Regions from separate parts of the Streptomyces sp. NPDC001750 genome, predicted to be linked through region 1. Evidence: riboswitches for the same ligand, from Rfam matches in the RefSeq annotation. Region 1 holds a riboswitch; each other region holds the start of a gene.
What was found. A riboswitch is a leader RNA that binds a small molecule or an ion and turns the genes downstream of it on or off. The one in region 1 is predicted to bind cobalamin.
Positions count from the first base shown of each region.

Region 2: another riboswitch for cobalamin. It lies ahead of ACFYY6_RS09955 (prenyltransferase/squalene oxidase repeat-containing protein); the one in region 1 lies ahead of ACFYY6_RS16115 (ABC transporter substrate-binding protein).
Region 3: another riboswitch for cobalamin. It lies ahead of ACFYY6_RS22235 (cobalamin biosynthesis protein); the one in region 1 lies ahead of ACFYY6_RS16115 (ABC transporter substrate-binding protein).

Region 1 covers NZ_JBIAUE010000008.1:282,778-290,532, reverse strand. The annotation lists gene ACFYY6_RS16130 (response regulator transcription factor) at 1-564, opposite strand, end outside; gene ACFYY6_RS16125 (sensor histidine kinase) at 536-1,774, opposite strand; gene ACFYY6_RS16120 (alpha/beta hydrolase) at 2,151-3,293, opposite strand; cobalamin riboswitch at 3,564-3,746, shown strand; gene ACFYY6_RS16115 (ABC transporter substrate-binding protein) at 3,857-4,819, shown strand; gene ACFYY6_RS16110 (iron ABC transporter permease) at 4,933-5,970, shown strand; gene ACFYY6_RS16105 (ABC transporter ATP-binding protein) at 5,967-6,815, shown strand; gene ACFYY6_RS16100 (ABC transporter substrate-binding protein) at 7,188-7,755, shown strand, end outside.
Region 2 covers NZ_JBIAUE010000004.1:386,392-394,146, reverse strand. The annotation lists gene ACFYY6_RS09970 (ATP-binding cassette domain-containing protein) at 1-1,363, opposite strand, end outside; gene ACFYY6_RS09965 (energy-coupling factor transporter transmembrane protein EcfT) at 1,360-2,640, opposite strand; gene ACFYY6_RS09960 (SCO2322 family protein) at 2,637-3,314, opposite strand; gene ACFYY6_RS09955 (prenyltransferase/squalene oxidase repeat-containing protein) at 3,311-4,594, opposite strand; cobalamin riboswitch at 4,709-4,836, opposite strand; gene ACFYY6_RS09950 (MBL fold metallo-hydrolase) at 4,984-6,024, opposite strand; gene ACFYY6_RS09945 (hypothetical protein) at 6,676-7,362, shown strand; gene ACFYY6_RS09940 (aldehyde dehydrogenase) at 7,547-7,755, shown strand, end outside.
Region 3 covers NZ_JBIAUE010000014.1:162,291-170,045, forward strand. The annotation lists gene ACFYY6_RS22230 (cobyric acid synthase) at 1-1,080, opposite strand, end outside; gene ACFYY6_RS22235 (cobalamin biosynthesis protein) at 1,077-2,150, opposite strand; cobalamin riboswitch at 2,295-2,427, opposite strand; gene ACFYY6_RS22240 (hypothetical protein) at 2,609-2,839, opposite strand; partial or broken gene ACFYY6_RS22245 (hypothetical protein) at 3,136-3,249, shown strand; partial or broken gene ACFYY6_RS22250 (anion permease) at 3,381-4,343, opposite strand; gene ACFYY6_RS22255 (class II aldolase/adducin family protein) at 4,559-5,239, shown strand; gene ACFYY6_RS22260 (alpha/beta hydrolase) at 5,387-6,514, shown strand; gene ACFYY6_RS22265 (hypothetical protein) at 6,699-7,755, shown strand, end outside.

The sequences.
Region 1 (7,755 bases):
GGTCAGCGGACTGACGAACAGGTGCGCCGCGATCTCGTCGTTCGACAGCCCCAGTGCCACCAGCCCCACGACGTCGCGTTCCCGGCGCGTCAGGCACTCCAGCCGCTCGTGCACGCCCGCCGGGCACGGATCCGGCTGGGCGAGGAAGCGCCCGATCAGCGCACGCGTCGCCGACGGGGACAGCAGGGCCTCGCCCGCGGCGATCGTACGGACGGCGTCGAGCAGTTCCTCGGGCCGGGCGCCCTTGCCGAGAAAGCCGCTCGCACCTGCGCGCAGCGCCTCGGCCACGTGCTCGTCGTCCTCGAAGGTGGTGAGGATGAGCACCTTCACCTCGGTGAGGTCGTCGGACTCGCTGATGAGCCGAGTGGCTTCGAGACCGTCCATCTCCGGCATGCGGATGTCCATCAGGACCACGTCGGGGCTCTGCGCACGGGTCAGGTCCAGCGCCTCCTGCCCGTTGGACGCCTCCCCCACCGTCTCCATGTCGTCCGTGGAGTCGAACAGCATCCTGAACGTGCCCCGCAGCAGGGCCTGGTCATCGACAAGCAGCACGCGGATCGTCATGCCCGTCCCTTCTCTGTGGTTCGCCCATGACCGCGCCGGGGCGCAACGGCAGCTCGGCCGTCACGGTGAAGCCGCCCTCCGGACGGGCGCCCGCGTACAGCCGCCCACCCACCGTGGAGGCGCGCTCGCGCATCCCGATGAGCCCGTGTCCCGTCCCCGGACGGGTCGGGTCCGCTCCGGTCAGGCCGTCGTTCTCGACGGTGATCGTCAGCCGCTCGGGGCGGTAGTGCAGGAACAGCCGGGCGTGGTCGGCCCCCGCGTGTTTGTGCACGTTGGTCAGGGCCTCCTGCACGATGCGGTACGCGGCCAGGTCGACCGCCGGAGCGAGCGGTTCGGCGACGCCGTGCCAGCTGTGGCTCACGTTCAGTCCGGCCCGCTCGAACGATGCCAGGAGCGCCGGTACGCGGGCCAGGCCGGGCATCGGGTCGCGGGGCGTCACCGGGTCGCCGGACTGCCGCAGCAGCCCCACGGTCACGCGCAGTTCGTCGAGTGCGGAGCGGCTGGTGTCCCGGATGTCCTCCAGTGCGGCCAGGATCTTCTCGGGCCGCCGTTCCACGAGGTGGACCGCCACGCCCGCCTGGGCGTTGATGAGGGCGATGTGGTGAGCGACGATGTCGTGCAGTTCGCGCGCGATCCGCACCCGCTCGGCCGCCACCCGCTGCTGCGCCTCCTGTTCGCGCGTGCGCTCCGCGTGTTCCGCCCGTTCCTCCACCGCGGCCACATAGGCGCGGCGCGAGCGCACCCCGTCACCGATGGCAGCGGGCAGCACCGTCCACGCCAGCATCGCCGCGTTGTCGGGGGCCAGCCAGGATCGCGGATCCCACAGCACGGCGACGCCCACCAGAATGGCGACCGACGACACCGCCGCGAGCAAGGTCACTCGCCGGTCGGTGCGCGCGGCGACCGTGTAGACCGACACCAGGACGGGGCTGATGACCAGCGGACTCTCGCGGAATCCCAGCACCTGGAAGGCCACCCCGCAGCCGACCGCCACGGCCAGTACACCGACCGGGTGACGGCGCCGCCACACCAGCGCGGAACAACCGGTGCCCGCCAGCACCACCGCCTGCCAGCGCAAGGAGAACTCGCGCTCGTGCGGCACGATCGAGGCGGCCACGACGGACAGGACGAACAGCACGACCAGGACCAGTGCGTCCATCACACCGAACCCGGACCGTTCCCCCCTTCTCCGACCACTGCTCACCGCCATGGCACCACCGTAGGGTCGACGACCGCATCGGGCATCGTCACGCGGGACGGCCCCGCGGCCTCCGGCATCCGTTCCCCGCCCCCGGCCGCCGTCCCCGGAATCCGGTGTCCGCCCACGCCCGAGGCCTCCGAAGCGCGGTTGCCGCCCGTACGCCGAACCGCCGCCGGCGCCCCGGCCGAGGCGCCGGCCCCGTCGTCACGATCGCCCGGCCGGACGGCCCGACGACTCCATTCGGCCGACGCCCGACCGGCATGGCGACGGACGGCCGACATGACGACGGACGGCGGCGGTCCCGAGCGTCCGACCGCCCGTCACGCCCCCGCGCCGACCACTCCCCCGCGGGCCGTCGGTCCCTCCCGCACCGCTTCTTGTCGGTTCAGACGCCCTTCGCCGGCGCGACCCGTCCCGCCCCGGGCGACAGTTCGGCCGTCAGCCAGCGGAAGACCTGGGGCACCTGGCGCTTCCACAGGCCGATGGTGTGCGGCCCGGTCACCCGGGCCACCACCACCCGTGTCGGGGGTGCCGCCGCGCGCCGCAGCGCGAGGCCGTCGCGGTAGCCGTCGTCGCGTCCGCCCGAGAGATACAGCGCGACGCGCGGAGGGGTGGTCGCATGGCGCAGGATCCACAGCGGGTTGTTGGCCCGCCGCAGCTCCGGGGCGCGGGCCGTGAGCGAGACCCGTTCGGCGGCCGGGTCGTTGTAGCCGGACAGGCCCACCGCGGCCCGGTACCGGTCGGGGTGGGCGAGTGCCAGCTTCACGGCACAGTGCGCCCCGGCCGAGTAGCCGGCCACCGCCCACCCCTTCGCGCCGCCCCGTGCGCGGAAGGTGTCGATCACCATCTGCCGGACGTCCACGCTGAGCCATGACTCGGCGTCCACGACGCCCGGCACATTGGCGCATCCGGTGTCCTGACCGGCCAGCAGATTGGTGCGCGGTTCGACGAGAATGAACGGGGCGATCTCGCCGCTCCGCATCCCGGCCTCCAGCTGCGCCTGGACCCGCAGGCTGCTGAACCACGCCTTCGCCGAACCGGGGAAGCCGCCGAGGAGTTCGACCACGGGGAACCTCTGGTGCCGGAAGGCCGGCTGGTCGTACTGCGGCGGCAGCCATACGTACACCTCGCCGCGCACCCCCGACACCCGGCCGCGCAGTTGGGTGACGCGGACGTTGCGCCCCATCCGGGCGTCGTGCACCGGGTCGAACTCCTGGACGACCTTCGGCTCGTTCGCCAGGTCCTTGTGACTTCCGAGTCCGTCGCGTCCGAGGTCCGGGGCCGCGACGACATGGTGTCCGGTGCCGAGCAGATCGGCCCAGCTGTCGTACAGGCCGTTGGTGTTGTTGACCACCACGAAGACACTCAGCACGGCCGCCCCCTGCGCGAGGACGACCATCGCGAGGCGGCTCGCGCCTCGTACCACGGCGGGACCCCGTACCCGCCCCCACAGCAACAGAGGAAGCAGCACGCTGACCATGACCAGCGCGATCGTGGCCAGGAAGAAGGGTGTCCCCGTCAGGCTCATCACGCCAGTGAGGATGTCGCACACAGCACGATGGTTTACCCTCTTTTCCACCTTTTTACGTCGACCGCGAGACACCAGGAACCTCGTGTTGACGCCGGTCACTCCCGTGCCTTCGGTGACCGGCCCCCGCACCTTCGATGCCGGTCGCCCTCGGCCTCCCGCATCGCGCCCCCCGGCCGCGCCGGGAAGGGGCGGGGACGGCCGGGAGACGGGCCCGGGTTCCTCGGCGTGCGATCACTCACATGGGCGCCCTTTGTGCGCCGACGTCGGACAACCGTAATATCGGCAGGTCATCGCCGCGACGGGAGACAGGAAGCCGGTGCGAATCCGGCACGGTCCCGCCACTGTGACCGGGGAGTGCAACCCTTCGACATGCCACTGCGCGCCGCGCGGGAAGGCGGGGGGAACGTCGATCCGGGAGTCAGGACACTGGCCTGTCGCGGGCCCGTTTTGAGGAGCGCGGACTCCCCAGGAGGCTCTACGTGTATTTCGGCATACCCCGCCGCCGCCCCTGCTCTCCCTCTGCCCGCAGCCTGCGCGCCCCGCGCGTCGTCGCCGGGGTCATGGCCCTGGCCACCGTCCTGTCGGCCGCCGGTTGCGGCACCGCCGGCTCACCCCGGAAACCGGAGGCCGGTGCGTCGTCGGTCGAGGGCTTCCCGGTCACCGTGGACAACTGCGGTGTGAGAACGACGTACGACAAACCGCCCTCGCGCGTGGTCACCATCCATCAGCACCCCGCCGAACTGCTGCTCGCCCTGGGACTGAAGGACCGCATGGTCGGTACCGCCTTCCCGGACTCGGCCGTCCTGCCCGAGCTGCGGAAGGACTTCGCGGCCGTACCCGAACTGGCGAAGCGGGAGCCGTCCTTCGAAACCGTCCTGGACGCGGAGCCGGACTTCGTCTACGGCGGCTACGGCAGCGCGTTCGCCGAGAACGAGGGCCGGTCGCGCAAGGCGTTCGCCGAGGCGGGCATCGACACCTACCTCAACCGCGAGTACTGCGGCAAGAAGCGGGTGACGATGCGGGACACCTACGACGAGATCACCACCATCGGCGACGTCTTCGGCGTCCCGGACCGCGCCTCCGCGCTGGTGGCCGATCTGAGGGGGCGCGTGGACAAGGCCGTCGCGGCCGTGGGGAAGAGGCCCGACGTGCCCGTCTTCGTCTACGACAGCGGCGAGAAGACCGCCTTCACCGCGGGTGGGAAGGGGCTCGGCAACGACCTGATCGGGCTGGCGGGCGGCCGGAACATCTTCGCGGACCTCGACGACGTCTTCGGGGACGTCTCCTGGGAACAGGTCGTGGCCCGCAAGCCCGAGGTCGTGATGATCTACGACTACGCGGGCTCCGGCAGCGTCGAGCAGAAGAAGCGGTTCCTGCTCTCGCAGCCCGCCCTCGCCGACGTCCCGGCCATCAGGAACAAGCGGTTCGTGGTCCTGCCGCTGACCGCGACCCTCGTCGGCATCCGGTCGGCGTACGCGGTCGACGGCCTGGCACGCGGCCTGCATCCCGAGAGCTTCCGGTGACGGGGGCGGGTACGGGAGCGCCCGTGAGGGCCGCCCCGCCCGACGGGACGACCGAGGGGGCGGCCGACGGAGCGGGGGCGTGGCTCCCGCGCCGCGGCGGCCGGTCGCGGCGCGTGCCCCTCCCCCTCGTGCTGACCGTCCTCGCGCTGCTGCTGGTGGGCTCCGCCACCGCCGGCCTGGCCATCGGCTCGGTGCACGTGCCGCCCGGCCAGGTGTGGGGCATCGTGACGCACGCGCTGGGCGCCGACTGGCAGGAGCCGTCCTGGACCCGCGCCCGGGAGACGATCGTCCTCGACGTGCGGGCACCGCGGGTGCTGCTCGGTGCCGTGACCGGCGCCGGGCTGGCCGTGGTGGGCACCGCCATGCAGGCCCTCATCCGCAACCCGCTGGCCGAGCCGTACCTGCTGGGCGTGTCCTCCGGCGCGTCGCTGGGCGCGGTCACGGTGATCGTGCTCGGCATGGGCGCGCTCGGGCCCGTCTCGCTGCCGGCCGCCGCGTTCGCCGGCGCCCTGGGCGCGCTGCTGGTGGTGTACGCGACCGCGCGCACCGGCGGACGCATCACCTCGGTGCGGCTCGTGCTGTCCGGTGTGGCGACGGCGTCGGTGCTCACCGCGGTGACGAACCTGCTGCTGCTCACCACCGGCCGGGGCCACGAGGCCCGTGCCGTCCTCGCCTGGACCCTCGGCGGCCTCGGCGGCGTCGGCTGGGACACGCTCTGGCTGCCGGGTGCCGCCCTGCTGCTCGGCATCGCCGTCCTGCTGGTACAGGCACGGCACCTGAACCTGCTGCTGGCCGGCGAGGAGTCCGCGGGCACGATGGGACTCGACGTGGCCCGGTTCCGGGTCCGCATGTTCGTCCTGCTGTCCCTCGTCACCGGGGTCCTGGTCGCGGCGACCGGGCCGATCGGTTTCGTCGGGCTGATGCTGCCGCACACCGTGCGGCTCGTCGTCGGCGGCGACCACCGTCGCGTGCTGCCGACGGCCGCCCTCGGCGGAGCCGTCTTCCTGATCTGGGCCGACATCGCCGCCCGCACGGTCGCGGCGCCGTTGGAACTTCCCGTCGGGGTGCTCACGGCGCTGTGCGGAGGCCCCTTCTTCCTCTGGCTCATGCGCCGTGACGCCCGGCGGAACGGCGAACGGGGAGCGGCATGAGCGACCCGGTCGAACGCGCCGTCGACGGCGGCGCCCTGTCCGTCGACGGGGTCACCCTGTCCGCCGGTGCGCACCGCCTGGTCCGGGACGTCTCCCTGACCGCCCGCCCCGGCGAGGTCGTGGGGCTGGTCGGCCCCAATGGCAGCGGCAAGTCCAGTCTGCTGCGCGCCGTCTACCGCGTGCTGCGACCCGACACCGGACACGTACGGGTCGACGGGACCGATGTCTGGCGCCTGCCCGTGCGCACACTGGCCCGTACCCTGGCCGCGGTGGTCCAGGAGCCCGTCGCCGACTTCGACCTGACGGTCCGTGAGGTGGTCGCCATGGGGCGTACTCCGCACAAGGGCCTGTTCGACGGCGACACCGCACAGGACGCCCGGCTGATCGCGTCCGCCCTCGCGTCCGTGGACGCGGCCTCGCTCGCCGACCGTTCCTTCGACCGGCTCTCCGGCGGCGAGCGCCAACGTGTGCTCATCGCCCGCGCCCTCGTCCAACAGCCCTCGCTGCTCGTCCTCGACGAACCCACCAACCATCTGGACATACGCCACCAGCTCGACGTCCTCGGCATCCTGCGCCGGCTCCCCGCCGCCGTTCTGGTCGCGCTTCACGACCTCAACCTCGCGGCGTACTACTGCGATCGCCTCTACGTGCTGCGCGGGGGCGAGGTCGTCGCGTCCGGCCAGCCCGCAGAGGTGATCACCGCGGAACTGCTGCGCGAGGTCTACGAGGTGGCGGGCGAGGTCGTCGTCCACCCCCGCACGGGAGCGCCCCATGTGACGTTCCTGCCCGGGGAAATGGAACCCCGCCGGGCCGTGACAGCCCGGGGGGACGGGCCCGTTCCGTGAGCGGGCGGGGTCGTGCGAGACGGCCGCGCTCCCGCCTTCGGCACGGCGGCGAACGACCTTCGCGGCCGCCTGTTGTCGCACGGCCCATCCACCCTTCCTCCAGGGCGTGTTCGCCGTTCGGCCGATTACCGTTCACCAAGCGGAAGCTGACTGTCAGTCACCGTGCATACAATTCCTGTCGAACACCGAGTCCCGGCAGTCCGCTCGGTCCGCACCAACACGCCCGACCGGGCCGAGTGTCTGGTCGCGGCGTGCGCAGTACTTCCTGACCCGATCCGGTTGTCCGGGGACACCCTCGCGGCCGGCCGACAGTATGGAGCACTTTCCGTGATGGATCGTACGAGGCGGTCGAGCACTCTGATCGTCGGGGGAATGACAGCGGTGCTGCTGACGGGTTGCGGCTCCGAGGACCAGATCTGGCCGTCCGAGAGCAAGGACAGGATCGTCGTCGGAATGTCCGACGGCATCCTCGCCACGGACCCGGCCTCGGGGTACGACCCGGGGTCCTGGCTTTTGTTCAACAACGTGTTCCAGTCCCTGCTGAGCTTCCCGCCCGCTTCCTCCACCCCCGTGCCGGAGGCCGCGGAGGAGTGCGGGTTCTCGAACGGCAGCAAGACCTACACCTGCACGCTGCGCGACGGATTGAAGTTCAGCAACGGCCACAGTCTCACGTCGAAGGACGTGAAGTTCTCCTTCGACCGTACGATCGCGATCGACGACCCGGCCGGTCCGTCGCCGATGCTGTCCACCATCAAGTCGATCGACACCCCGGACGACAAGACCGTGGTGTTCCACCTCAAGGTGCCCGACGCGACGTTCCCCAGCAAGATCGCGTCGGGTGCCGGCTCCATCGTGGACCACCAGGTCTATCCGAAGGACCGCCTGCTCGGGGGCGGCAAGACGGTGGGCTCGGGACCTTACAAGCTGGACTCCATCGACA
Region 2 (7,755 bases), on a different contig from region 1:
CGGAGAGATCGCGGGGATGGGTGTCGTCCGGCACACCCGGCAGCAGCTTCGAGACCAGCTCCCGGCAACTGCCCGCGGCGGCGCCCGCGTCGGTGTCGGCGGCGGCGCACTCGGCGGCGACCGTGTCCGCGTACAGCAGATCGCGCGGTTCCTGCGGTACGAGCCCGACCCGGCGCACCATCTCGCGCGGCGACGTGCGGTGCGGGGGCCGGCCACCGACGAGGACGGTGCCCGCCGTGGGTTCGACCATGCCGACGAGCGCGCCGAGCAGGGTGGACTTGCCCGCGCCGTTGCGGCCCATCAGGGCGACGGTCTCGCCCGGGGCGACGGAGAGCGTGACCCGGCGCAGCGCCTCGACGCGCCCGCGCCGCACGCCGAGGTCCTCGACCCGGGCCGGGACGTCGACGGCGGGCCCGGGAACGGGGGCGGCCGTGTGCGTGCCGCGCCCCAGCAGCCGGGCCAGGGCGCCGCGTCGCGCGGGGGCGGGCACGGCGGGCAGCGGGGACACCAGGGTCCGGGCCGGGGCGGGCGCGGCGGGCGGTCGCCGGTCCGCGAGCCGTTCGCGCAGGCCGGTGGCCCGGCGCCGGGCGTCACGGACCGACAGCGGCAGCGGCTCCCACCCCGCCAGCCGGCCCAGCGCCACGACCGGCGGACGGACCGGGGAGACGGCCATGACATCGGCGGGGGCACCCATGACCGGAGCGGCGCCCGGCGACGGCAGCAGGACGACCTGGTCCGCGTACTGCACCACCCGTTCCAGCCGGTGCTCCGCCATCAGGACCGTGGTGCCCAGGTCGTGCACCAGCCGTTGCAGCACGGCCAGCACTTCCTCGGCCGCCGCCGGGTCGAGCGCGGACGTCGGCTCGTCGAGGACCAGGACCTTCGGATGCGGGGTGAGCACCGAACCGATCGCGACCCGCTGCTGCTGCCCTCCCGAGAGCGTGGCGATCGGCCGGTCCCGCAACCCCGCCAGACCCAGCAGGTCCAGGATCTCCTCGACCCGCCGCCGCATCACGTCCGGGGCGAGCCCCAGCGACTCCATCCCGTACGCCAGCTCGTCCTCGACCGTGTCGGTGACGAAGTGGGAGAGCGGGTCCTGGCCCACCGTGCCGACCACGTCGGCGAGTTCGCGCGGCTTGTGGGTACGGGTGTCGCGCCCCGCGACCGTGACCCGGCCGCTCAGCCTGCCACCGGTGAAGTGCGGCACGAGACCGGAGACGGCCCCCAGCAGCGTCGACTTGCCGACCCCGGACGGGCCGACCAGCAGCACCAGTTCGCCCTCGGGAACGGTCAGATCGACCCCGGACAGGGTGGGGCGCTCCGCCCCCTCGTACCGCACCGAAACCTGCTCGAACCGGATCACTGGTCCTCCTCGGGACTCGGCCGCGTCTTCGAACCGGCTCCCACCGGCGGCGGAACGGGGGCCACCAGCGCGGGCAGCAGCCCCACCAGCACCGCCGCCGCGGGCCACAACGGGAGCACCGGCGCGGTCAGCGGTACGACCCCCGGGTGCAGCGCCTCCGGGTCGACACCGCCCGCCCAGATCATCGCCACCGCCACCACGCCCCCCGAACCCGCCACCAGCCAGGCCCGCGCACCCCAGCGGTCGGGCCGGTAGCGGGTACGGACCGACCGGGCACTGCCCAGGCGCAGCCCGGCCGCCGCCGCGACGAGCCCGGCGATCAGCAGCGGCAGCCCGTACACCGCGCCCTGCGCGGACAGCAGCCCGTACGTGCCCGCGCACACCCCGAGCAGCCCGCCGAGCGTGAGCGCGTTCGTGGCGCGCCGGACGGCGGGCGGGACCTCGGCGGTACGCCCGTAGCCGCGCGCGTCCATCGACGCGGCCACCGCGACCGACCGCTCCAACGCGCCCTCCAGGACCGGCAGTCCGATCTGGAGGACCGCCGCGACACCGCCGGTCGGGCGACCCCGCAGCCGTCGCGCGGTGCGCAGCCGCGCCACGTCGGCGACCATGTTCGGCGCGAACGTCATCGCGACGACGACGGCGACCCCCGCCTCGTACAGCGCGCCCGGCAGCGACTTCAGCAGCCGGGCCGGGTTCGCGAGCGAGTTGGCCGCGCCGACACAGATCAGCAGGGCGGCCAGCTTCGCCCCGTCGTACAGCGAGAAGACCAGCTGCTCGGCGGTGACCCGGCCACCGATCCGGACGCCCTGCGCCCAGTCGGGCAGCGGCACCTCGGGGAGCGTGAACAGCGGATGCGTACCGGGGACCGGTGAGCCGAGGAGGACGGAGAAGACCAGCCGCACGCCGACGACGAACAGTCCGATCCTGATGAACGCCCCGTACGAACGGGCCCAGGGCGCGTCCGTACGGCGCGCGGCGACCACATAGCCCGCGACCCCGACGAGGAGCCCGAGCAACAGCGGGTTGGTGGTGCGGGAAGCGGCGGTGGCGAGGCCCAGCGCCCACAGCCACCACGCCCCGGCGGGCAGGGCGTTGCTGCGGTTCGCCTCGGGTGCGCGCAGCGCGCGCAGTGGCCGGTCGGCGGGGCGGGGGGCGCGAGTGGTACGGGCAGGGGTGACGCCGGTGGTGCGGGTGGGGCCGGTCGCCGGACGGCCGGTGGCAGGGCGGTCGGGTGCCCCGTCCCCGGTCGCCGGGCCGCTGGTGGGAGTGGTCATCCTCGGCGGCGGCGGGCCTGCACGACCGCGGCCGAGCCGAGGGCGAGAACGGCGCCGGCCCCGACGAGCATCCCGGCGGACGGTCCGCCGCCGTCGGAACCGTCGGCGGACGCGGCGGACGTGGCGGAGGCGGACGCATCAGGCTTCTTGTGCCCGTCGCCCGACACCTGCTCGCCGCAGCCGGAGGCCGGGTAGCCGGAGATGGCGCACAGCAGCGCGTTGCCGTCGTAACGCAACGGCTTGGCCACCGCGGCGAGCGCCTCGGCGGTGCTCGCGTCCGGAGCGACCACGGCACACGCGGTCCGGAGCGCGGGCGGGGTCCGCCCGTCCGGAGCGTCCGCCGCGGTGCCCGGGTCGATGACGAGCGCGACCCGCTTGGACCCCTTCTCGGCAGGGGTGTCCGCGCAGATCTTCGCGAAGCCGGGGGCGTGGCGCGGCCGGGCCGCGTTCTGGGAGTCCTCGCTCACCGCGAACCGGAAGCCCTGCACGGCACCGTCGTCCGGCCGGACCAGGGCGGGGCCCTGGGTGGCGTACGCCCAGCCCTGGCCCGAGCCCTCCCAGAACGACCAGTACCGGTAGCCGGCCGCCCGGGCCTCGCCCGCGCCCAGCACGGCCAGCAGCACCGCACTCAGCACCGTCAGCACCGCGGCGGCGGCCCCTCCCGTCCGCCTCACAGCTGCTGGTTCTTCCGGCGGCCGCTGATCAGGAAGCCGACGCCCGCACCGACGACGAGGCCGATGCCGACGAACCACCACACGCCGCCGATCACGTCGTCGCCGCTGTGGACCCGGTCCTTCTCCGTGGCCTCGTACCCGGTGTCGGCGGACGGATCCGGGGTCGTGATCGCCGCGGGCTTGGGACCGGTCGCGTTCAGCTTGTCGACCAGGTTCACGCCACCGAAGTCCCGGGCGTCGTTCCCCGTCGCGTGCGCGGCCAGGACCAGTTGCGCGTAGGCGGCGGGGCCGTTCTGCTCGGCCCAGGCACCGGAGTTCTTCTTCAGCCAGGCCACGGCCTCGGCCGCCTTGTCCTGGTGGCCCGAGGCGGACAGCGCGACGACCGCGTCCGCGGTGTTGCCGATGTCGGGCTGCGGGGCGGAGTCCTCGGCGCCCGGCATCGGGGCCAGGTCGAGGTGTCCCTTCGCGGCGAGGGCACCGGCGAGGTAGTGGGCGCCGTTCTGGGCGGCCTGTTCGGGGGTGAGGGCGGAACCGGAGGCCGCGGGGCGGCAGCTCGTCCCCTTGGCAGCGGCGTTGTTGCCGGTGGCCAGGGCCTTGCCCATGCTGCCGAGCACGGCGGCGGCGGTGGCGTCCGCGTTGGCCACGAGCTTCCCCGCCTTGTCCGGCTGGTACGCGAACGCGCCGCCGTCCTTCTCACCGCACGGGATGGAGAGCGCGAGCAGCGGGTCGTACGGGGACTTCCCGTCGGGCGTGACGATGTCCGCGAGCCGCTGGCCCTGCCGGGCGAGGGCGCCGATCACGAGGGAGGTGGAGTTGGCGTCGCTGGGCGCACCGGCCGCGTAGCCCCAGCCGCCGTCCTCGTTCTGCACGGACTTCAGCCAGCGGACCGAGTCGTTCACGGTCTCCCCGTGCCCGCCGACCTCGGCGAGGGCCTGCACGGCGATCGCGGTGGCGTTGGTGTCCAGCACCGTCTTCGCGTCGCACGGCTTGGAGGCGTCGGGCCGGTACGCGGCGTAGGCGCCGTTGGCGCACTGCTGGCCGATCAGCCAGTCCACGGACTTCGCGGCGGGCGTCACGCCTTCGACCCGCTGCGCGAGGAAGGCCAGCGACTGCCGCCAGACACCGTCGTAGGTGGGGTCCTTCGTGCCGTACAGCCCGGCGGGCAGGGCGACGGACGGCGTGGGCGACGGGGACGGCGCCGCGACCGCGACCGGGGCAGCCGCGCAGAGCACGGCGGCCGTGGTCGCGGCGAGCATTGCCGCGCTGCGGCGTACGGTCATGGCGGGCGGGGCCTCTCCTGTGCGGGAAACCGAACCGGGCACAGGCACGCTCGCGCACCAGGCTCCGACTCCGTATACCTCGACGGTGCCGACCACCGGGGTTCCGGTGGTCCGAGCCGGTCACAACCGCGTCCAGGGCATTCCGACTCACCGCCCACGGGACGGCTCACGGCTGCGTGGTCAGTGCCGGATTCGCACCGGCTTCCCCCTGTACGGGCATGATGACGACCCATTCACTCTACCGGGCGTACCGGAAGGGCCCCGGGGCGGGCGTGCCGGGGCGGGACGGGGCGCCGCTCGGGCTCGTCCCGCCCCGGCACGCCACCCATGCCGCGACGTACGCCACCGTCCGTCGTGGTCGCGTCACTCACACCGCGATGTACGTGTACTCACACCGCGATGTATGTCACGGGGTCGCTCCCCGCCACGGCTTCCGCGCGGCCCAGCTTCACCAGCCGCCGCAGATGCGCCTCGGCCTCCGAGACCGCGATGTTGCGCGAACCGTGCGGGATCCGGTCCCACGGCCGGTTCCACTCCATGCGCTCGGCCAGCTCCCACGGGGTCAGCGGGGTGGACAGCAGCCCGAGGAGCCCCGTCAGCCGCTCCTCGTGGTGGTCGAGGAGCTCCCGCACGCGCCCGGCCGCGTCCGCGAACGCGTACTGGTGGGCGGGCAGTACCTCCGCCACCCCGAGCCGGCCCACGCGCTCCAGGGAACCGAGGTAGTCGCCCAGGGGGTCGGTGACCGCGTCTGCGTCCGGGTCCTCGTAGAGCCCGATGTGCGGGCTGATCCCGGGCAGCAGGTGATCCCCGGAGAACAGCCGCCCCCGGCCGGGCAGACCGGCCGGATGCTTCTCCTCCAGATGCAGGCAGACATGACCGGGGGTGTGGCCGGGCGTCCAGACCGCCCGCAGCCGTCGCCCCGCCAGGTCCAGCAGCTCGCCGGGCACGATCTCCCGGTCCGGCAGCGCGGCCCGCGCCCCGGGCAGGGTGCGCATACGCCCCCGGTCCGCCGCCGCGGCCCGCAACGGCGCGAGGTGCGCCTCGGGCGCGCCGACCGCGGTGAGCTTGGCGACGAGGTAGTTCAGCCAGGTGCCCGGCTCCGACTCCCGGGTGCGGCGCACGATCTCGGCGTCCGCCGCGTGCATGGCGATCCAGGCCCCGGACGCCTCGCGCACCTGCCCGGAGAGGCCGTGGTGGTCGGGGTGGTGGTGGGTGATGACGATGCCGTGGATGTCCGCGACGGCCACGCCGAGGGCGGTCAGCCCGGCGGTGAGCGTGTCCCACGCCTCCGGATCGTCCCACCCGGTGTCGACCAGGACCGGCCCGCGACCGGTGTCGAGGACGTGTACGAGGGTGTGGCCGAGCGGGTTGTCCGGGATGGGCACCTCGATGCTGTGCACGCCCCCGCCGAGATCGGTCACCTGCGTCATGGGCTCCCCTTCCCCACTGCCCGGTCCGCTCACCGGACGTACGGCTGCGCGGTGCGCGCCGCCCGCAGGCAGCTGCCCAGGGGCCACTGACCACTGTAACGAGAACTTGTTCCAGTGGTAGCCCTGGTCGACTATTCGTCTCCCGGCCGCAGTTGACGCACAGGACTGGTAACAGGGCGCCTGGGGAAAGGGCCGCTCGACCCCGACGGCCTCGTACCCCACCTCGCGTAGAGGCTAGTGCCGCATCAGGCAACGTTCGCCCCGTCGCGACGCCCGGCACGCCCTCTCGCCGCACCGGCCGAAATCCCAAGTACATCCAGTACGAGGGCTTCCGGCCGGCACACCGAGAGCACGTACCGGACGACGCTCCTTGACGGGCAAACGTTGCCTGCCGCGGCACTAGGTGTATTGACCCGCAGCTTTGTTGGCGCGGCTGATGGGCGGGTGTCCGTCCAGTGCGATGTGGCAGCGGTGGTGGTTGTACGTTCTGCTCCGTGGGTGCGTGCATCGGGCCGGCCGGGCCCGCGGCGGGCGTGGGCGAGGACGAGGTGTATACCGCTTGTCGTACCCGGCCGTACGTACTGTGCCCGGCCGACAGCGGCGACGATAGCCGGAGACTCGTCCTGGTTGTCGGAGTGGGACAGGAGAGGAATGTCTCCCGGAAAGTATGAAGAAGCGGCCGATGCCGCAGAGCTTCGTGCGCGGCTGCGGCACGTGTACTGGATCGGCGGCGGGAGCGGCGCGGGGAAGTCGACCATCAGCCGCCGAGTCGCCGATCGCTGCGGTTGGCGGCTCTACGCCACCGACGACGTGATGCGGGACCACGCGCGACGGACCACGCCCCAGGAGGCCCCCTTCCTGCATGAGTTCATGGCCATGGACATGGACGAGCGGTGGGTGACCCGGTCTCCGGAGACCATGCTGGAGACGTTCCACTGGTTTCGTGGTGAGGGCTTCGGCTTGATCATCGAGGACCTTCTTCGCCTGCCGCGGGAACCGTGTGTCCTCGCGGAGGGCTTCCGGCTGCTGCCGCGCCTGGTGAAACCCCTGCTCACCGTTCCCGAGCAGGCCGTCTGGCTCCTTCCCACCCCTGAATTCCGCCGGGCCGCCTTCCGGAGCCGGGCCGTGCCGGGGGAGGGATTCGTGTGGGAGACCAGTGATCCGGTGAGGGCTGCCCGCAATCTCGCCGAACGGGACGACATGTTCACAAGACGCCTTCAGGAGGAGACCGGACGTCTCGGGCTGCGCTCCGTCCGGGTCGACACCACATCGACCGAGGATGCTCTCGTCGAGCAGGTGACCACGGCGTTCGGACCCCGACGCCGACCGGCACGATGAGCCCGGCCCGCGCCGCGGGCGGGCCGCCGGGGCACGTCGGAGGGCCCTCGCCTTCGGCGGGCCCGGCTGTGGGCCGTGGCCTTCCGGAAGCGCCGTGCACGTGGACTCCTGGAACTGGAACTGGTATCAGTTTTGACGGTCCATCAGGGATTCTCGTAACGCCGGTTCGCGGGAGGCAGCAGCCATGACCGAGCTTGTCGAACACGGAAAACTGTTCATCGGCGGTGAGTGGGTCGATCCGCTGGGCCGGGAGGTCATCGAGGTCGTATCGCCCCACACCGAACAGGTCATCGGCCGGGTGCCGCACGCCTGCGAGGCGGACGTGGACCGGGCCGTCGCCGCCGCGCGGCGGGCGTTCGACGAGGGGCCCTGGCCGCGTATGAGCCTGGACGA
Region 3 (7,755 bases), on a different contig from region 1:
CCCGGCCCGCGATTCGACCTCGTCCTCGATGTGCTCGCCGAGGACCTGGTAGCCGCCGCAGACGCCGAGGATCGGCAGGCCCTCGGCGGCACGCCGGGCCAGGGCGTCGGCGAGCCCGCGCTCGCGCAGCCAGGCCAGTGCCCCGACCGTGCCCCGGGTGCCGGGCACGACGACGAGGTCGGCGTCGGCCAGCTCCTCGGCGCGGTCCACGAAGCGGACGACGACGCCCGGTTCGGCGGCCAGCGCGTCCACGTCGGTGAAGTTCGACATCAGGGGCACGGCGCACACCGCGACCCGCAGCACGTCCTCGCCGTGCGGCGGCGCGATCACCGACTCGCGCACGGCGCCGCGCAGCGAGACCCGGAGCCCGTCCTCCTCGTCGATGCCGAGGCCGTGCGCGAAGGGCAGCACCCCGTACGTCGGGCGGCCGGTGATCTCGCGCAGCATCTCCAGGCCCGGCTCCAGCAGCGACACGTCGCCGCGGAACTTGTTCACGAGATAGCCCGCGACCAGTGCCTGGTCCTCGGCGGAGAGCAGCGCCGTCGTACCGAAGAACGACGCGAAGACACCGCCCCTGTCGATGTCGCCGACCACCACCACCGGGAAGCGCGCCGCCCGGGCGATGCCCATGTTCACGATGTCCGTGCGCCGCAGATTGATCTCGGCCGGGCTGCCGGCCCCCTCGCAGATCACCGCGTCGTACGTGCTCCGCAGCCGCTCCAGGCAGTCCACGACCGTGCCGAGCAGGGCCTCCTGCCGTCCGCCGTGGTAGCCGCGCGCGCTCATCTCGCCCACCGGCCTGCCCATCAGGACGACCTGGCTGGAGCGGTCCCCGCCGGGCTTGAGCAGTACCGGGTTCATCAGCGCGGACGGCTCCACCCGGGCGGCCGCGGCCTGCATGGCCTGGGCACGGCCGATCTCGGCGCCCTCCCGGGTGACGTAGGAGTTCAGCGACATGTTCTGCGCCTTGAAGGGCGCCACCTTCACTCCCCGGCGCGCGAGCCAGCGGCAGATGCCCGCCGTGACGACGCTCTTGCCCGCGTCCGAAGTGGTCCCGGCGACCAGGAGTCCGCCGCTCATGTCCGTCTCCGTCCTGCGCCCGGGCGTCCCGCGGTCAGGAGCCGCGCGGCCCCCGCGGCGCCGTTCATGCCCGCGGGCCGGGCGCCCGTGATCCGTCCCCGTCCCGTGCCCCGTACGTCCGCGAGCCGTCGCGCGGCGAGACCCGCGCCCAGCCGCGCGGCCACGCACACGCCGAGGGCCAGCACGCCCACCCGGCGCGAGAGCCGCACCGCGCGTTCGATGTCCGCGGTCTCCACCGCCCGGCCCGTCTCCCCGTTCAGTACCGGGCGGTGCTCCACCCGGCCCCCGTACGCCAGCGTTCCGCCCAGGCGCACGCCCAGCGCGCCCGCGAACGACGCCTCCACCGGGCCCGCGTTGGGGCTCGGGTGCTGCGCCGCGTCGGCCCGCCAGGCCCGTACCGCCTCGCGCGGCCGTCCGCCCGCGACCACGGCGAGCACGGCGGTCAGCCGGGCGCCGGGCCATCCCGCGAGGTCGTCGAGGCGGGCCGAGGCCCAGCCGTAGCGCCGGTGGCGGGGCGACTTGTGGCCGACCATCGCGTCCAGGGTGTTGACCGCGCGGAAGCCGACGAGGCCGGGCACACCGGCCAGCGCCCCCCACACCAGGGCGCCCACCACGGCGTCCGAGGTGTTCTCGGCCACGGACTCCACCACGGCGCGGGCGATCTGCGGCCCGTCCAGGGAGTGCGGGTCGCGCCCGCACAGATGCGGCAGGCGTTCCCGGGCCACCGCGACGTCCCCGGCGGCCAGGGCGCCGCCGACGGCCCGTGCCTCCCGCCCCAGCGAGGTGCCGCCGACCACGGACCAGGTGACGGCCGCGGCCAGCGCGACGGAGGCGGCGGGGTGACGGCGTACGGCACGGGTGAGCAGCGCCGCACCGCCCACGGCGCCTCCGGCGCAGACGAGGGTGTGCAGCGCGCCCCACCCGCGGTGGTCGCGCCACAGACGGCGTTCGACGCCCGCCGCGGCCCGCCCGAAGGCGGCGACCGGGTGCCCCCTGCGGGGGTCACCGAGCAGCAGATCGCCGATCAGACCGGCTGTGGCGCCGTACGCGAATACGCGATCGGCACGCATGGCTCAGTCGGCCGTCGCGCCTCGGAGGGCCTTCGTACGGGCGGCTCTCGGCGAGAGCGCCGGGGCAAGGGACGCACGGCTGCCAGGCATGGCGACTTGTCCTCACTCAGGGTCCGCGCCCTGGTTCGACGTGACCGGCGACCAGAGTCTCCTGGCTCCCGGATCCGCGATTCCCCCGGCCTTCCAGCCCGCTCGCGCGTGCCGTGACTTCCCGGTGTGGGGGACCGCTCCCCGGTGACAGTGGCGGGACCGCGCCGGATTCGCACCGGCTTCCTCTGCTGTCGCCGTAAATGGCTCCGGCAGTCCACCACGCTCTGCGAACGCCCGTCAACTTGCCGTTGACCTGCGGCGGGCAGTGTGCTGAGGCCCACATCGGGACGGGGACACGACGACGGGCCGGACGCGCGAGGTGCGTCCGGCCCGTCGGGGCTGCGAAAAGTGGGTGCGAGGGGAGGGTCTCAGGCGACGATCAGATAGATCCCGTACGCGACCGCCGCCGCGCACAGCGCGAAACAGACGTACGCGCCCGCACGCGCCAGCACCCGTGATCCGCCGGAGCCGCCCTGGGCCGCCGCCTCGGGCTGCTTGGCGAGACCGACGATGCCGAGGGTGAAGACGCCCACCAGCGCGACGGTGACGACGAGGGAGACACCGAAGACGGAGCCGAGGGCTGCCCAGTCGATTTTCATGCTGCTTCCTTAGACGGTCTGCGGACGGTCCGCGTGTTCGGTCGGGTGCCGGTCACGGCACCAGTGCTGTGGCCGGAAGGGTGTGCCGGGGAGCTCGCGGCGTCCGGTGCGGTGCGTCGCAAGGCGGAGGATGGCCGGGACGTACTCGGGTGATGCGACAACGCGGCGAGGTGCCGTGCCGGGCGTCGCGAGCCGGTGAACCTTTCCGGTCACGGCACTAGACGGCGGCGGGACGCGCCGGGTCCTGGGCGGTGGCGGCCGGGGCGGTGGCCGTGGGCGTGGCCGGGATGATGGTCATGAGGTCCTGCGCCGCGGCGGTGGCCGCCACGGTGGGCGGCGGGCTGACGGCGGCGATGGCCGTGGTGACGACGCCCGCGGGTTCGACGGCGCTCTCCGAGGGAGCGACATCCCCGTGGCCGACCGGCTTGCGGCGCGAGACCAGCCAGATCGAGCCGGAGCCCACGACCAGCAGCGCCGCGACCACGACGACGCCCCAGGTGCCCTGCTGGGTCAGGAACTCGGCGCCCGCGCCGACCAGGCCCGCGGCCGGCAGGGTCAGGCCCCACGCGACGAACATCCGGGTGGCGGTGGACCAGCGGACCACGCCGCCCTGGCGGCCGAGGCCCGCGCCCATCACGGCGCCGGAGCAGGACTGGGTGGTGGACAGGGAGAAGCCGAGGTGCGAGGAGGCGAGGATGACCGTGGCCGCGCTGGTCTGGGCGGCGAAGCCCTGCGGCGGCCTGAGGTCGGTGAGGCCGCTGCCCATGGTGCGGATGATGCGCCAGCCGCCCAGGTAGGTGCCGAGCGCGATGGCCGTACCGGCGGAAACGATGACCCAGACGGGCGGGTTGGCGCCGGGGTGCAGCACACCACCGGTGACCAGGGCCAGGGTGATGATGCCCATGGTCTTCTGCGCGTCGTTGGTGCCGTGGGCGAGGGAGACCAGCCCGGCCGAGGCGATCTGACCGGCGCGGTAGCCCTTGGCGGTGGCCTTCTGCTGGGCCTCGTCCCGGATCTTCCCGCCGATCCGGTACGTCAGCCGTGTGGCCAGCAGCGCGGCGAACCCGGCGACGATCGGGGCGGCGACCGCGGGGATCAGCACCTTGGTGACGATCGTGCCGCCGTTGACCGAGGACCAGCCGGCCGACATGACCGCGGCGCCGATCAGCCCGCCGAACAGGGCGTGCGAGGAACTGGACGGCAGCCCGACCAGCCAGGTCAGCAGATTCCACAGGATGGCGCCGACGAGTGCCGCGAAGATGACCTCCGTGCGCAGCCCGTCCTCATTGATGATCCCACCGGAGATCGTCTTGGCGACCTCCACGGACAGGAACGCGCCGACGAGGTTGAGAACGGCGGACATGGCCACCGCGGTCTTCGGTTTGAGTGCGCCGGTCGAGATGGTGGTGGCCATCGCGTTGGCGGTGTCATGGAAACCGTTCGTGAAATCGAACACTAGAGCTGTCACGATCACAATCGCGAGAAGCAGCGTGATGTGTTCCATTTACCCAGGCAATCGTTCGACGTCATTGGCAGGTTGACGGTAGGCAACTTTGGTGAACGGGAGATGAACTGAGCGGGGCTTCATGGTGTCCCCGAGGGACGCTTCGGAACGGTTCGCGGCCACCGTGTCCGCCGCCCCCGCCTCGTCGTCACTCTTCGTGGTTCCTTCGGTCGGTCGTGTGTACCTATGCCCGGCGGGCTGACAGGATCACGGTCATGAGTGATCAGCAACGGGACGCGAGCGATCAGCAACAAGGTGTGATCGAACAAACCTGGGCCGATCTCGTCACCACCGCCCGCAGGACGGCGGCGGACGGTCTGGTCGTCGGCACGTCGGGCAACGTGTCGGCCAGGGTCGGCGACACGATCCTGGTCACCCCGAGCGGCGTGCCCTACGACCGGCTCGGCCCGCAGGACGTGGTCGGCGTCGATCCGGAAGGAAATCAGGTCCTCGGCGTACTGACCCCCACCAGCGAACTCCCGCTCCACCTTGCGGTCTACCGGAACACCGACGCGGCCGCCGTCGTGCACACCCACGCGGTGCACGCCACGGCGGTCTCCACCCTGGTCCCCGAGGTCCCGTCCATCCACTACGCCGCCGCCATGCTCGGGGGACCGGTGCGGGTGGCGGCCTACGCACGTTACGGGACCGAGGAACTGGCCGCGAACATGCTGGACGCCCTGCGCGACCGCACCGGCTGCCTGCTCCGCAACCACGGCACCGTCACCCACGGAGCCACCCTGGACGAGGCGTACGACCGGACCGCGCAGCTGGAATGGCTGTGCCGGCTCTGGCTCGCCGCCGTCTCCGTACCCGGACTGTCCCCGGCCCTGCTCACCCCGGCCCAGCTGGACGACGTACGGGAGGCGCTGAAGGGATACGGACAGGCACGCTGACCCCGCCGGGCACCGGCGAGCGGCCGTTTCCGCCTTCCGCTTCCGCCTTCCGCCGCGTGCCCGACGGCGGCCCGTGCCGTCCCCCGCCGGGCGCCGTGCGGACCCGTCCGGGTGGCAGGGCGCGACCCGCCCCACCAGACTGGAACGGTGCGCCCGGCGACAGTCACGGCAGCAGCCGTCACCACGATCCTCGGCCTCGGTGCGGCAGCGGTCGCGGCCGGCCGGTACGCGGGCGACGCCGCCCTCAAGGCACCGTCCGGGCGGCCGCTGCCCGCCGACCGGGGACTGACCGTGCACGCCACGGCGGCCGGCCGGGTCACCCTGACCCGTTCCTTCACCTCTTTGCGGCCCGGCACGTACGGACTGGAGGGCGACGGCCTGCACGCCGTCGTCGGCCCGGTGGTCGAGCACACCCACCATGCCCCCGACACCGTCGTGCGCAGGCTGGAACGCGTCGACCGGGGCAGCCTGGAGCCCGGCGCCAAGGTCCGGATCACGCCCCAGCTGTACAGCGGCGACCCCTCCTCGGCGCTCGGCCTCGACCACGAGGAGGTCGAGATCCCCGGCGAACTCGGAGCGCTGCCCGCCTGGTTCGTGCCGGGCGCCCGCGACACCTGGGTCATCACCGTGCACGGCCTCGGCACCACCAGGGAACACCCCATGAACCTCATGGCGTTCCTGCACGACCTGCACCTGCCCGTCCTCGACCTGGCCTACCGCGGCGACCCCGGGGCCCCGCGCTCCCCGGACGGACTCGCCCACCTCGGCGAGTCCGAGTGGCGCGACCTCGACGCGGCGATCCGCTTCGCCGTCCGCTACGGCGCGGAGAACATCGTCCTGCACGGCTGGTCCACCGGCGCCTCGATGGCGCTGCACGCGGCCGTCGACTCCGCGCTGCGCGACCGGATCAGCGGCCTCGTGCTCGACTCCCCGGTACTGGACTGGGCCACCACGCTGCGCGCCCTGGCCACCGCCCGCGGCGTCCCGGCCGCCCTGCTGCCGCTCGCCGTCCGGGCCGCCCAGGGACAGACCGGACTGCACGGCGCCCGCCTCCTGGACGGCTCCCTCGCGTCGGCCCTGCGCGCCCCGACACTGATCTTCCACGGCCCGGACGACACCCTGGCGCCCTGGCAGCCGTCCCGCGACCTCGCCGCCCGCCGACCGGAACTGATCGCGCTGCGCACCGTGCCGCAGGCTCCGCACGGGGCGATGTGGAACGCCGATCCGGATCACTACGAGGAGACCCTGCGGCGCTTCCTGACGCCCCTCATGTGACCCGATGCGCGGGATCGGGTGATTGGTTCCGGGCCCCGTCACCACCCCGTCCACCGGGAATCCGGGTTCCGTTTGGGCTTTCGGGCCGTCAGGGGCAAGACTGCTCTCCGTGACGTCCCGTACCCCGCGCGACTCCAGGCTCCGACTTGTCCGCCCGCGACCCCTCACCACCGCTCGCAAGGCCGTGACCGCCCGGCGCACCAGGCCGGCGCCCCGCCCCCCGGAGGGCACCCCGCCCCGGGCGGAACTGGCCCGCCAGGCGAGGGTCGTCCTCGCCGACGCCGTACGGATCGCCCGCTGGGCGGCCGACGGTGCGCTCCCCGGCGCCCCGCCCCCGGCCGCCCAGGCCCTCGAAGGGGCCGCGGCGGCCCTGGAACTCTCCCCGGCCCAGGTGTGCTCCGGCTGGGACCGGGCCCGCCTCGCCGGTCTCGTGGAACTGCACGGCGGCACCGCGCGCCCCGGCTGGCGCCTGCGCGCCTGGGACCGCGACGACTCCGCCGTGCTGCGCGGCTGGGTGGCGCTGTTCGACGCCTGGTCCCTCGTCCACCCGGCTCCGGACGACGTCGAGGTCACCGCGGTCGCCGAGACCGTCGAGGCGGTGCCCCAGGTGCTCTCGCTCCTCCAGCTGTCGGCCGGCCCGGTCGCCGTGCCCGCCCTCCTGGACCTCCTCGAACAGCGCGTCGCGGAACTCCACGAGGAGCGCTGCCTGGTGCCGTACGAGCCGTCGCCCGAACCGGCCGTCCCGGCGCCCGCCGCACACCCGGCCGCCCTGGTCGCGCGGCTGCTCGACTGGGCCCTGGAGGGACTGGCCGCCGTCGGCGCGCTCACCCTCGGCACCGGGCACGCCACCCTCACCCCGCTCGGCAACTGGGCGGTCTGGGTCAAACTGGAACAGATCTGCGTCGCCGCCCAGAGCCCGGCGGGCAACATCGAGCAGTCCGCCGCCGACATGCTGCACGGCTGTGCCCGGCTCACCCCCGGCCCGGCCCGCGACGAGTACCGCGCCTGGCTCGCCGCCCGCCCCGTCGGCAGCGCCGTCGCCGAACTCCTCGCCGTCGCCCGCGGCGAGGACGCCCTCCTGCGCGGGCTCGCCTTCGAGGCGCTCCGGGTGGTCGGCGCGCCCGCCGAGCCCGAGGTCCGCTCCGTCCTCGGCGATTCCTCGCTGCGCCCCTACGCGCTGCTGTGGCTGGCCGAGTACGAGGGCGCCGATCCCGAGGACGCCCAGGACGTCCTCAGCCGGG